DNA from 4 places in the Streptomyces sp. NPDC034111 genome. Region 2 is predicted to be linked to each of the others. Evidence: riboswitches for the same ligand, from Rfam matches in the RefSeq annotation. Region 2 holds a riboswitch; each other region holds the start of a gene.
The links. Region 2 has a riboswitch for cyclic di-AMP ahead of ACZ55A_RS32115 (M23 family metallopeptidase). Riboswitches for the same ligand answer to the same signal wherever they lie in the genome.
Positions count from the first base shown of each region.

Region 1 (4,184 bases), on a different contig from region 2:
GGACAACAGCAGCCGCACGGTCGGGTCCACACCTCCCGAGCGGTACTGGGAGGCGGCCACGGCGCCCAGTTCGGCGCGGGCGCCGTTCAGCTGCCGGGTCCGGCGGGCGGCCTCGTCCTGGAGTCTGCTCAGCTCCTCGCGTGCGGCGCCGGCGGCCTGCCGGGCGCCGTTGTAGTTCTGTGTGGCCACCTCTGCCTCCTGGTACAACGCGTCGACCCGGCCCTTGACCTGGGCGGGTGTGGGCGGTGGTGCTGCCTGGCCGGTGCCGTCGAAGGTGGTGGCGGTGGCGGCACCCGCGAGGGCGAGGGTGGCGGCCGTACGGGCGGTGCGCGCGGTGCGCGAGCCGCCGGTCAGCGAGGCGAGCGGATGCTGCCTGGGCTTGCGGTGCGAGGCCACGGTGGCCGTCACTTCCTTCCCTTCGGGCCGTGGATCCGGCGGCGGTCCGCCACGAGGCAGCGGACCGCCGCCGGACCTCTCGGCGGGGTGGCCGACGGAGCACCGGTACACGTCCGGCGATGGCGGGGAGTCGGCCACCTGGAGGAGGACGCTAAGCCCGGACGTCTCGCGAATGAGCCCGATTGCCCGGCATTGTTCGCATTCGACCGCCAGCCGGTACGCGCGTGACCACGGCGGCGCCGCCTGCACGCCGGGACCGGTCTGCCCTGACCGAAGCGGCGATTGCGGACGCCCTGCCCGGGAGGCCGTGCTATACGGCGGCTACGATCCAGCACTATGGACGTAGTAACCAATATCTTCGTCGGGCTGCACATCATCGGCATCGCGGCCCTGCTGGGCGGCTTCCTGACCCAGATGAAGGCGATGAGCGCGGGCACCGCCCGCTTCGTGCCGGCCATGCTGCACGGAGCACTGACGATGCTCGTCACCGGCATCGTGCTGGTCGGCCTCAACCAGGCCCAGGACCACCCGGTCAACAACATCAAGATCGGCATCAAGATGGCCGTACTGGTGGTGATCCTCGCGCTGGTCTACGTCAAGCGGGACGAGGAGACGGTGGACAAGCCGCTCTTCGCCGCGGTCGGCGCGCTCACGGTCGCCAACATCTTCCTCGCGGTGCTCTGGACCTGAGCGGCCCGCCGCTCCGGCGGAGCGCCCACGCACACCGCGCGGTCATCGTCCCCGGATCCGGGAACGACGGCCGCGCGGTGGCGTGTGGGGGGTGACCCGTGGGGGGTGGCCTGAAGTGGGGCGCGGGCCGCGGCTCAAGCCGGGCGGACGCTCCCGTAGATCGGCATGTAGTAGATCGACTCCTCCCGGACATTGGCGCCCGGCTTCGGAGCGTGGATCATCTTGCCGTCGCCTATGTACATCCCGACATGGCTGATGTCGTCGTAGAAGAAGACCAGGTCACCGGGTTGCAGATCCTTGGTCGCCACCCGCTCGCCGACCTTGACCTGATCCCAGGTCGTCCGCGGCAGATCCACCCCGGCCGCCTTCCACGCCGCCTGCGTCAGCCCCGAGCAGTCATAGGAACTCGGGCCGGTCGCGCCCCAGACATACGGCTTGCCGATCTGGGCGCGGGCGAACGCAAGGGCCTTTTCGGCCTGGGTGGACTGCGAGCCCCCGGTGGAGCCGCCGTCGCTGGTGCCGCCCCCCGTCTGACCGCCGCTCGTACCGTCGCCGTCCTGCTGCCGCTGGCGCTCCCGCTCCTGCTGCCGGCGCGCCTCCTCCTCGGCCCGGCGCTTGGCCTCGGCCTCCTTCTGACGCTCCAGCTCCGCCAGCCGCGCCTTCTCCTGCGCGGTCAGCCGCGACAGCAACTGCCGGGCCTCGGCCAGCTTCTGCTGCACGGACTGCTTGGACGCCTTGAGGGAGCTCTGCGACCTCTGCAACTGCTCCAGACTGCGGGTCGCCTCGGCCCGCTGGCGCGCCGCCGCGGCCGCCTGCTCCTGGTAGTCGGTGACCGCCTGCTTCTGCCGGCTGGTCAGCCGCTCCATGAGGTGACTGCGGTCGAAGAACTGCTGCGGGTCCTTGGCGAGCATCAGCTGCGCCGTCGGGTTCATCCCGCCGGTGCGGTACTGCGCCGACGCGAAGGTGCCCAGCTCCCGCCGGGAGTCGTTCATCCGCTGCGCACGCTTGGCCGCGGCATCGAGCAGGCCGTTGACGGTCTCGCGCTGGTGGTCCGCCCGCTCCTTGGCGGCGTTGTACTTCTGGGTGGACACCTCGGCCTGGCGGTAGAGCCCGTCGACCTTCTGCTTGACCTCTTCGATGGTGGGCCGGGGCGCCCTGGGGGCCGCGTCGGCGGACTGCGAGAGCAGGGTGACCGAGGCGAGGGCGGCGGTGGTGATCCCGGCCGCCGTACGCCGGCCTCCGGGCGAGGTCAGAACACTGGTGCGCGGCTTGCGATGGGACGCCAAGGCCGGCAACTCCTTCCGTGGACCGCCTACCGGGTTAGCTGTCGGGTTCGGGCGGTGTCGCTGACGGAAGGCTTGCCCTACGGTCCGCGCGTCCGCCTGGACGGGCGCAGGACCGATTCACCCCGGTGGTGCTGGTGGGTCCCCGGCTCCGGATGCCTCGTGGCAGGGCCGGACTCGGCGCGGGCGGCCCGTGCGGACGCTGTCGTCCACGGGGAGGCGGGCTGCCTGAGCGAGGACGTTAGCCAACTCGTGTGGCTCCTGTGAAGGCTGATGTTCGATATGCCCGAAACCTTTTCGTGACCTGAACGCGATGCGGGGGTTGTTGCGGCAGATGTCGGTTTCGGGATACGTGCTGCTGCTGCCGCCGCTGCCGGACCCGACCCGATCCGACCCGGCCCGCCGTACCGCCCCGGCCCGCCGTCGCGACCCGGCCCGCATCGTCCCGAGCCGGTCTGCCCCGTCCCGTCCCGACCCGGTCCGCCCCGGCCCGTACCGTCCCGGCGTACGGCCGCAGCGACAGGACGACGCCAGGCCCCTGACCTGCCGCCGCCCCCCGTAACACCGGGCACGTCCCGTAAACCGGCGGGCAATCCCCCACTCCGCCGCACGCTGTCAGTGCGGCGGCCTAGACTCGGTGGGCGATGAGCAGCCTCTTTGACGACAGCTTCCTGGCGGACCTCGGCCACAAGGGCGAGGAGGAGCACCCGCCGCCCCCCGAGGACGAGCACGAGCCGGCCCCGGAGGAGATCCCCGCCGACCTCTTCGGCGGGCGCTTCGACGTGCCCGTGCCCAGGGAGGCGTACTACCGCGACGGCGCCGCCCGCCCGGCCGTCGACGCCGCGGCGCTGCTCGAGGGACTCAACGACGAACAGAAGGCGGCCGTGGTGCACACCGGCAGCCCGCTGCTGATCGTCGCCGGCGCCGGCTCCGGCAAGACCCGGGTGCTCACCCACCGCATCGCGCATCTGCTCGCCGAGCGCCATGTCCACCCCGGCCAGATCCTCGCGATCACGTTCACGAACAAGGCCGCCGGGGAGATGAAGGAGCGCGTCGAGGAGCTGGTCGGCCCCCGCGCCAACGCCATGTGGGTCTCCACCTTCCACAGCGCCTGCGTCCGCATCCTGCGCCGCGAGTCCAAGAAGCTGGGCTTCACCTCCTCCTTCTCGATCTACGACGCCGCCGACTCCAAGCGCCTGATGGCCCTGGTCTGCCGCGACCTCGACCTCGACCCCAAGCGCTTCCCGCCCAAGTCCTTCAGCGCGAAGATCTCCAACCTCAAGAACGAGCTCATCGACGAGGAGACCTTCGCAGGCACGGCGGCCGACGGATTCGAGAAGACCCTCGCCGAGGCGTACGCGATGTACCAGGCGCGGCTGCGCGAGGCCAACGCCCTGGACTTCGACGACATCATCATGACGACGGTCAACCTCCTCCAGGCCTTCCCCGACGTCGCCGAGCACTACCGCCGCCGCTTCCGCCACGTCCTCGTCGACGAGTACCAGGACACCAACCACGCCCAGTACACCCTCGTACGCGAACTCGTCGGCACCGGCACCCCCGAGATCCCCGCCGCCGAACTGTGCGTCGTCGGTGACGCCGACCAGTCGATCTACGCCTTCCGCGGCGCCACCATCCGCAACATCCTCCAGTTCGAGGAGGACTACCCGGACGCGACCACGATCCTGCTGGAGCAGAACTACCGCTCGTCGCAGACGATCCTCTCCGCCGCCAACGCGGTCATCGAGCGCAACGAGAACCGCCGCCCCAAGAACCTCTGGACCGACGCCGGCGCCGGCCCCAAGATCACCGGCT
Region 1 covers NZ_JBVIST010000003.1:286,006-290,189, reverse strand. Annotated here, with positions in the region: gene ACZ55A_RS10660 (C40 family peptidase) at 1-408, opposite strand, end outside; gene ACZ55A_RS10655 (hypothetical protein) at 733-1,086, shown strand; gene ACZ55A_RS10650 (C40 family peptidase) at 1,221-2,372, opposite strand; cyclic di-AMP (ydaO/yuaA leader) riboswitch at 2,380-2,562, opposite strand; gene pcrA (DNA helicase PcrA) at 3,014-4,184, shown strand, end outside.
Region 1: it holds a riboswitch for cyclic di-AMP, as region 2 does, so the genes downstream of both, ACZ55A_RS10650 (C40 family peptidase) here and ACZ55A_RS32115 (M23 family metallopeptidase) in region 2, are expected to answer to the same signal.

Region 2 (4,184 bases):
CCTGGGCGCCCAGGGTGGCGAGGAAATCGTGCTGGCCTCCGACGCCGAGGGCGCCGAGGCCGCGCTCGACCGCCTGGCGAAGCTCGTCGCCGAGGGTCTTGAGGAGCTCCCCGAGACCGTCTGAGCCCTGGTCCGCAAGGACCTCTTGCAGCATGCGGCGGCCCCGCCGCGGTGACCGGGAGACGGTCGCCGCGTCGGGGCCGTTCTGCGCTGTTGGGCGATTTCCGCACACCGGGAAAGAAAAGGCGCGCACCGTCCGGCGCTCAGGCGTGGTAGCGGAAAATGGGCACACAAATAGGCACCGTAAATAGACGCGCGAATAGGCGCGCGATGAGGCGCGGCAGCGCAGGCCGGAAATCCGACGCGATACGAGACATCGGCCCACCACTGGGCAAATGCATTCCGCGCCCCGCACCCCTTTGTATACGGGGCGATTGTTAAGAGCGGGCGCGCGCCGTGTTGACGGACCGTTTCGGATCGCTCACCTCGGGCTCGGCGGGGCGCCGCAGCCGGTACACCGGGAGGGAGCGCTCGATGTGGGCCGCCATCAGGGCACGGGCCCGTTCCGCGTCCCCCCGGGCCACCGCGTCCAGCACCGCGCCGTGTTCGTCCCACGACTCGCCGGACCGGGCCGGGGGCTCCACGGCATACATCCACTCGATCTTGCGCCGCAGCTGGGTCAGCAGCGCGGTCAGGCTGGGACTGCCGGCCGCCTGGGCGAGCGTCTCGTGGAACCAGCCGTCCAGTTGGCGCAGGTCCGCGGGGTTGCCGTGGCGGGCCCGCTCGCGCCCGAGCCGCACCAGTCCGCGCAGCACCTTCAGATGGGCCGGGCTGCGGCGGGCGGCGGCGCGGGCCGCGCCCAGCGGCTCCAGCAGGGCGCGGATGTCGAGGAGGTCGGCGGCCTCCTGCTCGGTGGGCTCGGCGACGCACGCGCCCGCGTGGTGGCGGGTGGTGACAAAGCCCTCCGACTGCAGGGTGCGCAGCGCTTCGCGGACCGGGACTCTGGAGACGCCGTAACGCGCCGCCAGGATCTCCTCGATCAGCCGGCTCCCCGGCGCCAGTGCACCGGAGACAATGTCCTCGCGAATCGCCGTGCACACTGCATGCGCGGAAATATGGCCTCGCATCGTCCGTGCCTCCGCCGTAATCCCCTGGAAACGCCGCCGGTTGGCGGCATTTCCGTGACTCTATTCGACCGGGACGGCTTTTCCGACGGACTCCTGTTATTCATGGATATATTTTGGCCAGCGCACGGGTCCGTCATCGGGCGATCCGGTGCGGCGGGTGCGGCGTGCGGTCCGTCAGACGTTGACGCCGTGCGAGCGCAGATAGGCGGTCGGGTCGATGTCCGAGCCGTAGTCCGGCGTGGTGCGGGCCTCGAAGTGCAGATGCGGGCCTGTGACGTTGCCGGTGGCGCCGGAGAGGCCGATCTGCTCGCCCGGTGTGACGGTCTGGCCGACCGAGACGCCGATGGACGACAGGTGGCCGTACTGGGTGTACGTACCGTCGTGCATCTTGATCACGACGTTGTTGCCGTACGCGCCGCCCCAGCCGGCCTCGACGACGGTGCCCGCGCCCACGGCGTGGACCGAGGTGCCGGAGGCGGCGTGGAAGTCGATGCCGGTGTGGCTGCCGGAGGACCACAGGCTGCTGGAGGCCTTGTAGCCGGTGGAGACGTAGGAGCCGGCGATCGGGGCGACGAAGGCGTTGAGGCGCTTGCGCTCGGCCTCGCGGGCCGCGCGCTCCTTGGCCTCGCGCTCGGCCTTGGCCTTCTTCCGGGCGGCCTCGGCGCGCCGCTTGGCCTCGTCGGCCTGCTTCTTGGCAAGGGCCTCGGCCTTCGCCTTCGCGGCGGCGGCCTCGGCGGCGGCCTGCTGTGCGTCGGCCTGGGCCTCGAGGCGGTCGGCGGCCTCGTCGCCGAGGACCACGGCCCGCTGGAGACCGGTGTCGTGTACGGGCGCCTGGTCCGTGGCGGCCAGCGCCGGCGAGGCCACGGAGGCGACCACGCCGGAGGCCGCCAGGCCGGCTATGCCGGCGATCTTGCGGGTGGAGCGAGCGGAGCGGCTCGCACCGCGGTGCTTCCCGGTGGCACGGATGAACGCCATGTACTGGCTGGTCCTTTCCTTCCTTCTCGCCTACCGGGTTAGCTGACGGGTTCGGAGCAGGAAGGTCTCCTACGGGCTCCTCCGGAGAGGAGTCCGATTCACCCCAAGGGACGTGTGGGTCCCCGGCTCCCCTGGCTCGCGCCGTACGGGGACTCGGCGATGACTGTCCGGTGCCACTGTTGTGGCGGACTTGTGACGAACAGCCGGACCGACGCTAAACGGGGCAACTTTCAATCGGCAAACAGAACCGGTTTTTTGTGCGGGATGCCACAAGAACCGCCGCAACCAGCCGCCATAAAACGGACATACGGCGGATCCCGTGGCGGGCGGGCGCCACGGGATCCGCATGCGTAACTGACTTGCCGTCAAGTGAAGGTGCTAGCCGCTGACGACCGTCACCTCGCCGATGCCCAGCGACCTGACGGGCTCGGCGATCTGCGCGGCGTCCCCGACCAGGACCGTCACCAGCCGGTCCACCGGGAAGGCGTTGACCACCGCCGCGGTCGCCTCGACCGTGCCGGTCTCCGCGAGCCGGGCGTACAACTGCGCCTGGAAGTCGTCCGGTAGCTGCTGCTCCACCTGGTCGGCGAGCGTGCCGGCGACGGCCGCCGCGGTCTCGTACTTGAGCGGCGCGACCCCGACGAGGTTCTGTACGGCGACATCCCGCTCGTCGTCCGTCAGCCCCTCTGCCGCGAGGGTCCGCAGCACCTTCCAGAGGTCGTCCAGGGCGGGGACCGTGGAGGCGGTGTCGACCGAGCCGCTGATGGCCAGCAGCGCGGCGCCCGTGGCCCCCTCGGGGGACGAGGGGGCGGTGGAGCGCAATACCTGACCGAAGGCGCGCACCCCGTAGGTGTAGCCCTTCTCCTCCCGCAGCACGCGGTCCAGACGGGAGGTGAGGGTGCCGCCCAGGCAGTACGTGCCGAGGACCTGGCCCGGCCAGACCCGGTCGTGCCGGTCGGCGCCGATGCGGCCGATGAGCAGCTGCGTCTGGACGGCGCCGGGGCGGTCCACGATCACCACCCGGCCGGTGTCGTCGGCGGTGATCGGCGCGGCCTTCAGCGGCTCGGCCGTGGAGCCGCTCCAGGCGCCGAGGGTGCCGGCGAGCGCCGCGTCCAGGTCGACGCCGGTGAAGTCACCGACGATGACCGCGGTGGCCGTGGCGGGCCGGACATGGGCGGCGTAGAAGGCCCGGACGGCCGCGGCGTCGATACGGGCGACGGTCTCCTCGGTGCCCTGCCGGGGACGCGACATCCGGGACGTGGCCGGAAACAGCTCCTTGGACAGCGCCATGGCGGCGCGCCGGGCCGGGTTGGCGAGCTCGTGCGGGATCTCGTCGAGGCGGTTGCGCACCAGCCGCTCGACCTCGCTGTCCGGGAAGGCGGGGGCGCGCAGCGCGTCGGCGAGCAGGCCGAGCGCCCGGGTCAGCCGGGAGGCCGGGACCTCCAGGGAGACCCGTACGCCGGGGTGGTCGGCGTGCGCGTCCAGGGTGGCGCCGCAGCGCTCCAGCTCGGCGGCGAACCCCTCGGCGTCGTGCTTGTCGGTGCCCTCGGACAGGGCGCGCGCCATGATCGTGGCGACGCCGTCCAGGCCCTCGGGCTCGGCGTCCAGCGGGGCGACGAGGTTGATCTCGACGGCGACGACCTGCTGGCCGGGGCGGTGACTGGTCAGCAGCGTGAGCCCGTTGGGCAGTTGGCTGCGCTCCGGGGCCGGGAAGGCCCACGGCTTGGGCGCGCCCCCCCGGGGCTGGGGGTGGAAGTCCATGGTGCTCATCGCGGAGTCTGCGCGGGTCGTGGCGTCGCTCACTGGTCCGCCTCCCCTTCCTCGGTGTCGGCGGCGTCGGTGGGCTCAGCGGTTTCCGTGGGCTCGTAGACCAGCACCGCGCGGTTGTCGGGGCGCAGCCGGGCCTGGGCGACCGCCTGCACCTCCTCGGGGGTGATGTCCAGGACGCGCTGCACGGCGGTCAGGGCGAGCTGCGGGTCACCGAACAGGACGGCGAAACGGCACAGTTCGTCGGCGCGGCCGCTGACCGTGGCCAGCCGGTCCAGCCACTCGCGCTCCAGCTGGGCCTGTGCGCGCTCCATC
Region 2 covers NZ_JBVIST010000021.1:124,840-129,023, reverse strand. Annotated here, with positions in the region: gene ACZ55A_RS32125 (HPr family phosphocarrier protein) at 1-124, shown strand, start outside; gene ACZ55A_RS32120 (GntR family transcriptional regulator) at 438-1,127, opposite strand; gene ACZ55A_RS32115 (M23 family metallopeptidase) at 1,302-2,102, opposite strand; cyclic di-AMP (ydaO/yuaA leader) riboswitch at 2,115-2,271, opposite strand; gene ACZ55A_RS32110 (M16 family metallopeptidase) at 2,481-3,863, opposite strand; gene ACZ55A_RS32105 (M16 family metallopeptidase) at 3,902-4,184, opposite strand, start outside.

Region 3 (4,184 bases), on a different contig from region 2:
CGATCAGATCGCCGCGGACGATCCGCGGCCGCGGCGCCGTGCGTACGGCTTCGACGGCCGCGGTCAGCCGCCCCGCACGCCCCTCCTCACCGGGCCAGACGAGCGCCTGGAGCCAGCGCAGATCGTCCGGTTCGGCAACCGGGTCGAGCGGCTGGAGATCGATCCCGGCCCGCCAGACGACCTCCGGCAGCCGGCCGGGCAGCTCCTCGGCCGCCCAGTCCGTACGGCACCCGAACACCACCGGACTTCCCGGCGCCCCGACCTCGACGGCCCGACGAACGCCCGCCGCCCCGCCGCCCTCGTGCCCGTATCCGTCCCCGTACCCGTACCGGTTCGCGCCGTCGTACCCGTATCCGTCCGCGTTCGCGTTCGCGCCCGCCCCCGCCTCCCCGTCCGCGTACTCGTACCGGTACCGATAGCGGTCCGGATGCAGGCACAGTCCGGCCGACGTGCCGACCTCCAGCAGTGCCAAGGGCTGCGGCAGCCGGGCGAGCAGCGGCAGCAGGGTGGCGCAGCGGGCCGGTTCATTGGTCTGGGTGGCGCGCTGCATGATCACCGTGCGCACCTCGTCCCAGTGCCGGATCGTCCACTCGCGCCAGCGGCCGTACGCCGCCTCGCCGCGCGGGCCCTGTTCCGCGTGCGGGCCGTCGAGATGGCGGACGGCGGCGAGCAGGAGGTTCGGCTGCTGCTTGTTGCCGGCCGGCAGGGACCCGGACAACAGGTCGCAGAGTTCCGGGTCGTGACCGATCCGTGCGCTCAACTCCTCATGGGCGTCGGACCGTCCGCGGGCTTCCTGCCACGAGAACTCGCGGTACCGCAGTGCCACCTCCTGTGCACTGCTGCGAGGGACGCCGCGTGCGGTGCGGTGCCCGGCGTTCGCGAGGCTCTCGACATTTCCGGTGCGCTCGACGTTGACGGCCATGATCCGACGTTACGCTCTCACGTTCCGTAATCGGCGGGCACCCCTCCGCATAACAACTGACGCACAATCAAGCCGAGATCGTTTAGCGTTGAGCGGTCAACTCGCCCGTTTTGTGGTCATGGTGGCGGAAAAATTCCACACCCTTGTTGTGCGCGGCGCATAAGGATTCCCGGGAAGGCTTGGAAAATGGCCACGACCTCTATTACTGTCCGATAACGCAGCGCGGTCGTCCCAGCCGTCGCAAGTGGCGGCACCGCGCGCCGACGCCGAATCCCGTACGCGCTTTTCACGCACCTCCAGCACCTCGAACTGCACCAAGGGAACCGGGGAACCACCACCTTGGGGTGAATCGGACGCCTCCGCCAGAGGGTGCCCGTAGGAGACCTTCCTGCTCCGAACCCGTCAGCTAACCCGGTAGGCGAGAAGGAAGGAAAGGAGTGCGCCCCCGTGGCGTCCAACAGGCCTGCCCCCGAGGCTCCGTCCGCGTACGAACTCGACGACCGAGGAGCCTTCCAGGGCCACGGTTACGCGGGCGGTGGTGCGGACATCGACAGCGACGGCCCGTGGGAGGAGTGGAACCCCACCGAGGACTCCGTCCGGCCCGTACGCGGTAAGCACCGGGTGGCCAGGCAGCGCGGCGGCGGCTTCGCCCGCGGCGGCACGGTGCTGGGCGTCGGCGTCATCGCGGCGGTCGGCGCGGGCGGTATGGCCACCGCCGAGGATCGCCCGCCGGTCCCCATCTCGATGCCGGACATCGGCGGGATGGCCCACGACCTCTCCGAGAACCTGCCGGACGCCTCCTCGCTGCCCGGCGTCGGCGATCTCATATCCGACGGCGGTTCCGACGCGCAGGCGGGCGCGGACTCCGCCGTCGAGGCCTCGGGCGCCGGCGGGTCCGGACCGCTCACCCAGGCCGTCCAGACGGGCGGCTCCGGTACGGGTACGAACGCCGGCGAGGCGCTGCGCAGCCGCATCCTCCAGCAGGCCGACGCCCAGCAGGGCGCCGCCGAGGAGGAGGCCCGCGAGGCCGCGGAGAGCGCCGCCCTCAAGCGGGCCGCCACGGACGCGTCCGAAGCCCAGAAGACCGCCGAGCAGGCCGCGGCCGCCAAGAAGGCGGCGGAGCTGGAGGCCAAGCGGAAGGCCGAGGAGGAGGCCCGCCGGAAGGCGGAGGCCGAACGCCTCGCCCAACTGGCGAAGAGCTTCATCACCCCGGTGTCCTCCTACACGCTCACCGCCAGCTTCGGCCAGGCCGGCGACCGCTGGGCCGCCGACCACACCGGACAGGACTTCGCCGCACCGACCGGCACGCCCGTCAAGGCGGTGCACTCCGGCACCATCACCCAGGCCGGCTGGGCCGGTTCGTACGGCTACCGCATCGTCCTCACCCTCGACGACGGCACCGAACTCTGGTTCTGCCATCTGTCCTCGATGGTGAAGACCTCCGGCAAGGTCAACACCGGCGACGTCATCGGCCGCGTCGGCGCCACCGGCAACGTCACCGGCCCGCACCTCCACCTGGAGGTCCGCCCGGACGCCGGCGACCCGATCGACCCGATGCCGTGGCTGCGCGAGCACGGCGTCAACGTCTGAGGCGTCCGAGGACGACGGCGGCGGTCGTCGGGGGAGCCGGGTTGTTCCCAGGGGCATGAACGCCCTTGGGAACAACGGGAATCCCGCCGGAGGCGCTGGAGGGCCCGGAGGCCTTGGCGGCCCTGGAGGCCCGGGGAATCCCTACCGATGCACCGGACACCTCCGGAACCACCGGGAATAACTCCCCTCCCCCCAACGCTGCACCTACGCATGACCGCGACACACTCCTCCCACCCCCCTCGTCACCGCCGGCCCCTCGGCTCGCTCTCCGTCTCGCCGCTCTGCCTCGGGGGCAACGTCTTCGGCTGGACGGCCGACGAAGCCGAGTCCTTCGCCGTGCTCGATGCGTACGTGGCGGGCGGCGGCAACTTCATCGACACCGCCGACGTCTACTCGGCCTGGGTGCCGGGCAACGAGGGCGGCGAATCCGAGACCCTCATCGGCAACTGGCTGGCCGCCCGCGGCAATCGCTCCGACGTCGTCATCGCCACCAAGGTCGGCGCCCACCCCGACCACAAGGGCCTGCGCGCCGCCACCATCAAGTCCGCGGTCGACGCCTCCCTCACCCGCCTCCGCACGGACTACATCGACCTCTACTACACCCACTACGACGACGAATCGGTCGAGATCGCGGAGTTTCTGACCGCCCTCGACGACCTCGTCAAGGCCGGCAAGGTCCGCGAGATCGCCGCCTCCAACATCTCCGCGCGGCGCCTGGAGGAGTCCCTGGCCTTCTCCGACCGCGAGGGCCTGGCCCGCTACGTCGCCCTCCAGCCGCACTACAACCTGGTCTCCCGCGACACCTACGAGGGCGAACTCGCCGATGTCGCCGCCCGCCACGGCGTCGCCGCGGTCCCGTACTACGCACTCGCCTCCGGCTTCCTGACCGGCAAGTACCGCCCGGACAGCACGGTCGACAGCGCCCGCTCGGAGAAGGCCGCCAAGCACCTGGCCACCGACCGCGGACGCCGCGTCCTCCAGGCGCTCGACACGGTCGCCACCGCCCACGAGGCCGAGCCCGCCACCGTCGCCCTCGCCTGGCTGGCCGCGCAGCCCACCGTCGCCGCCCCCATCGCCAGCGCCCGCACACTGGACCAGCTCCCGGCCCTCCTGGCCCTCACCGAGCTGACCCTCACGGAGCCCGAACTCAACCTCCTGACCGAGGCGTCGGCCTGACACAGCAGAGGGCGGTCGCGCACACCACTCCGCGACCGCCCTCCGCAACTCACCGCCCGACCCGCTACGCCTTCCGGTCGGCCAGGGCCCACGACGCCAGCGCCACCCCACCCGCCACCGCGAACACCGAAGGCCAGGCCCCGATCTTCTTCGCCAACGGGTGCGACCCCACAAACGCCGCCACATACGCCCCGCTCAAGGCCGCCGCCGTCTTCGCCCCTGCCTTCTCCTGCCACCCCTTGGCCGCCACGGCCCCCGCCGCCGCAAGCGCCACCCCACCCAACGGCCTCTTCTTGGTCCAGCGAGCTACGCCGTAACCGCCGAGCAGCCCACTCGCCGCCACCACACTTGTCGGTACGCCGGCCATCACGGGAACCTCCTCCTGCCGCACTTATCGTTCGGTCTTTTCGACCCTACTTGCGGGCTTGGGCTTCTCGGCCGCCGCTCCTGATCTCCGTGCCAGGTCACGGTGACGCGGACCGAGAGTGACGGTGGG
Region 3 covers NZ_JBVIST010000020.1:114,340-118,523, forward strand. Annotated here, with positions in the region: gene ACZ55A_RS31500 (DUF2332 family protein) at 1-922, opposite strand, end outside; cyclic di-AMP (ydaO/yuaA leader) riboswitch at 1,213-1,358, shown strand; gene ACZ55A_RS31505 (M23 family metallopeptidase) at 1,370-2,512, shown strand; gene ACZ55A_RS31510 (aldo/keto reductase) at 2,723-3,688, shown strand; gene ACZ55A_RS31515 (hypothetical protein) at 3,753-4,055, opposite strand; gene ACZ55A_RS31520 (very short patch repair endonuclease) at 4,080-4,184, opposite strand, start outside.
Region 3: it holds a riboswitch for cyclic di-AMP, as region 2 does, so the genes downstream of both, ACZ55A_RS31505 (M23 family metallopeptidase) here and ACZ55A_RS32115 (M23 family metallopeptidase) in region 2, are expected to answer to the same signal.

Region 4 (4,184 bases), on a different contig from region 2:
GGGATTCACTCGATCGGTCGAAGCGGTGATGGGGTGGACCGGGCTAAGGGTGCGCGCCGTGCCCGCATCGGTCGACGGGTGACCTGTCGGCCCGTTCGAATGATTCGAACGGATCGTCGGACAACTCAACCGCCGCGCGAAAGGCATCCGCATGCGTTCCGGGACCGGCCGACACCGTCGCCCCCGTCAGGCACCGGCCATCTTTGTCACGGCGGGAGTGACCGGCGCAGGCCTAGCTCTGCCCCTGCTCTCCGCCGGTGGTGCACACGCCGCCGACACCGCGACCTGGGACAAGGTCGCCCAGTGTGAGAGCGGTGGGGTCTGGAGTGCGGCCTCGGGCAACGGCTTCTACGGCGGGCTCCAGCTGACCCAGGAGATGTGGGACGAGAACGGCGGCGCCGCCTACGCCTCGCGCCCCGACCTCGCCAGCCGCGCCCAGCAGATCGCGGTGGCCGAATCGATCCTGGACGACCGCGGCCCGGACGCCTGGCCCAGCTGTGCGGTGAACGCGGGCCTGACCCAGGACGGTCAGGCGCCGGAGGTCGACCCGGGCAACACCAGCATGCCGCTGCCCGACCCGGGCGACGAGGAGGGCTCCTCCGACTGGTCCGACGGGTCCGGGGCGCACGACGGGTCCGGCGACAGCCGGTCCGACGAGCCGTCCGACGCGACACCCTCGCCCTCGGACTCCGACCCCTCGGACTCCGCCGACTCCGACGACGCCTCCCACCGCGGCCACGACCGCACCCAGGAACCGTCCGACTCCGCGACGCCGGACGACGAGGGCAAGGGCAACGGCGAGGGGACCGGCAGCGACGGCGAGGACGGCAGCGACGGCGCCTCCCCCTCCGAGGACCCCTCCGACTCCGCCGACCCGTCCGAGTCTGCCGAGCCCTCCGAGTCCGGCGACCCCGCCGAGTCCGCCGACCCGTCCGACGACGGCAGCCGTACGGACACCGCCGGCACCCCGCACGAGACGCCCGCCAAGGGCCGGCACCGCGGCAATGTGGACGACAGCGAGCGGGACGGCGGTGACCGCACCTCGGGCCGGCACGCCTCGCGCGGCGGTGACGCGCACCGTACGGACCCGGCGGACGACGGCGACTACACCGTGCGCAAGGGTGACAGCCTGTCAGCCATCGCCGCGGCCCATAGTCTGCCCGGCGGGTGGAACGCGCTCTACGAGCGCAACGAGGGCGTCATCGGGTCCGACGCGGATCTGATCCACCCAGGTCAGCAGCTCGATCTCGGGCACACCGCAGGGTAGTTCGCAGCCTTCGCCCCGATTTGGCGAAAGTGAGACAAGGGTCTCTTTGCGCCTGGTGAACCCCGGTCCGTCCGGACTCGTCGGACCGGGCCCCACCTGCGGATATGTGACCAACTCGTGATCAAAAGCGGTCAACTTGGTTCAGATGGTGGGGTTTGAACATCAACAGGGTTACTGCTTACGGTCATGACCGCTCGCCAAAGCGGGCCCCTGTGATCACACGCCGAATCCTGCCGGTGATCGCAGGCAGTTGACGCGCAAGCGCCGTAGGCAGGAGCGGGGGAACCAAGGTAAGTGCCGGTCAGGACCGTGAAAGCGGGTCAGCCGGCTTGGGGTGAAGCAGGTGCGCCACGCGCACCGGCCGGGCACTCACAGCCCGAACCCGACAGCTCACCTCGCAGGCGTCGGTGAGGAAACGAACGAACCATGCTGATCAACAAAGGCAAGCACCGTCGTCCCTCCAAGGCCGCCCGCGTCGCCACCCTCGCCGGTGTCGCCGGTGCCGCCGTGGCCGTCCCGCTGATGGGCGCCACCTCCGCCTCCGCCGCCTCCGTCGCGACCTGGGACAAGGTCGCCCAGTGCGAGTCCGGCGGCAACTGGTCGATCAACACCGGTAACGGCTACTACGGTGGCCTCCAGTTCTCCAACTCCAGCTGGGCCGCCGCCGGCGGTACCCAGTACGCGCCGCGTGCGGACCTGGCCACCAAGGCCCAGCAGATCGCCGCCGCCGAGAAGCTGCTCGCCATCCAGGGCCCGGGTGCCTGGACCTGCGCGGGCGCCGGCGGCCTCACCTCCGGTGGTCCCGCCGCCGACGTCGACACCGGCTCCTCCGCGCAGACCAAGTCCGCGCCGCAGAAGAGCGACGACGCGGTGAAGAAGACCACCCCGGCCGCCAAGACCGAGAAGGCCCAGCCGGCCCCGAAGAAGTCCAACGGCCACGGCAACTACACCGTGAAGGCGGGCGACACCCTCGCCAAGATCGCCAAGGCGCACGGCACCAACTGGAAGTCGCTGTACGAGGCCAACAAGTCGGTCATCGGCGGCAACCCGAACCTGATCTTCCCGGGCCAGAAGCTCAACGTCTGAGCCGTCCCCGCACCGGAGCCGACCGGACCCGGGCGGCGGGTCCAGGCCCGGTGCGGGTCACCTTCCTCCTGAGACAGCCCCGCCCGGCGCGCCGTTCCCTCAGCGCGCCGCGGCGGGGTTTCTCCGTGCGCCAGCGCGTGGCCGGGGCTGTGACCTGCCACGTCCAGCGATTTTTCCCGTTACGCGAACAATGCAGCTAAATCTCCGGCGAACTATGCCTTTGGGAAGATTTTCGGGCCCTTCCGTCCCACAGAGCGGGCCGAGGGGCAGTGGATGCACCCGGGGCCGTTAGGCTCGTGCCGGAGAACTCCAGACACCCATGAAGGAGACAACGTGCCGTCCATCGACGTCGTCGTAGCCCGCGAAATTCTCGACTCGCGAGGTAATCCCACGGTCGAGGTCGAGGTCGGCCTCGACGACGGCAGCACCGGCCGTGCCGCCGTGCCGTCCGGCGCCTCGACCGGCGCCTTCGAGGCCATCGAGCTCCGCGACGGCGACCCGAACCGCTACCTCGGCAAGGGCGTCGAAAAGGCCGTCCTGGCCGTCATCGAGCAGATCGGCCCGGAGCTCGTCGGCTACGACGCGACCGAGCAGCGGCTGATCGACCAGGCGATGTTCGACCTGGACGCCACCGACAACAAGGGCTCGCTCGGCGCCAACGCCATCCTGGGCGTCTCCCTCGCCGTCGCGCACGCCGCCTCCGAGGCCAGCGACCTCCCGCTGTTCCGCTACCTCGGTGGCCCGAACGCGCATGTCCTGCCCGTCCCGATGATGAACATCCTGAACGGCGGCTCGCACGCCGACTCCAACGTGGACATCCAGGAGTTCATGATCGCCCCGATCGGCGCGGAGTCCTTCTCCGAGGCGCTGCGCTGGGGCGCCGAGGTCTACCACACCCTCAAGAAGGTCCTGAAGGAGCGCGGGCTGTCCACCGGCCTCGGTGACGAGGGCGGCTTCGCCCCCAACCTGGGCTCCAACCGCGAGGCCCTGGACCTCATCCTGGAGGCCATCAAGCAGGCCGGTTACGCCCCCGGCCAGGACATCGCCCTCGCCCTGGACGTCGCCGCCTCCGAGTTCTACAAGGACGGCAAGTACCTCTTCGAGGGCAAGGAGCGCTCCGCCGCCGAGATGACGGAGTACTACGGGGAGCTGGTGGCGGCCTACCCGCTGGTCTCCATCGAGGACCCGCTGTTCGAGGACGACTGGGCCGGCTGGAAGGTCATCACCGACAAGCTCGGCAGCAAGGTCCAGCTGGTCGGCGACGACCTGTTCGTCACCAACCCCGAGCGCCTCGCCCGCGGCATCGAGGAGGGCTCCGCCAACGCGCTGCTGGTGAAGGTCAACCAGATCGGCTCGCTGACCGAGACCCTGGACGCCGTCGAGCTGGCCCAGCGCAACGGCTTCAAGTGCATGATGTCGCACCGCTCCGGTGAGACCGAGGACGTCACCATCGCCGACCTCGCCGTCGCCACCAACTGCGGCCAGATCAAGACCGGCGCCCCGGCCCGCTCCGAGCGCGTCGCCAAGTACAACCAGCTGCTGCGCATCGAGGAGATCCTCGACGACGCCGCGGTGTACGCGGGCCGCTCCGCCTTCCCGCGGTTCAAGGGCTGACCGCAGGCCAGCCCTGAGTGCCTTGCGCCCCAAGGCACCACAGGAGAGCAACGGCGCAGCGAAGCGAAGCGTCCCCGGCACCGGTCCCGTACCGTTGCCGGGGACGTACCTGCTTCAGCCAGTGAAGGGGAGACGACGTGCCCGCGGACCGGTTCTCGACCGCGACCCGACTCAAGGCGCTCGGCGAACAGGCCGCCGCCCGCGTCTACCGCGCCCG
Region 4 covers NZ_JBVIST010000004.1:103,440-107,623, reverse strand. Annotated here, with positions in the region: gene ACZ55A_RS12575 (LysM peptidoglycan-binding domain-containing protein) at 218-1,267, shown strand; cyclic di-AMP (ydaO/yuaA leader) riboswitch at 1,520-1,686, shown strand; gene ACZ55A_RS12570 (transglycosylase family protein) at 1,694-2,353, shown strand; gene eno (phosphopyruvate hydratase) at 2,687-3,967, shown strand; gene ACZ55A_RS12560 (FtsB family cell division protein) at 4,105-4,184, shown strand, end outside.
Region 4: it holds a riboswitch for cyclic di-AMP, as region 2 does, so the genes downstream of both, ACZ55A_RS12570 (transglycosylase family protein) here and ACZ55A_RS32115 (M23 family metallopeptidase) in region 2, are expected to answer to the same signal.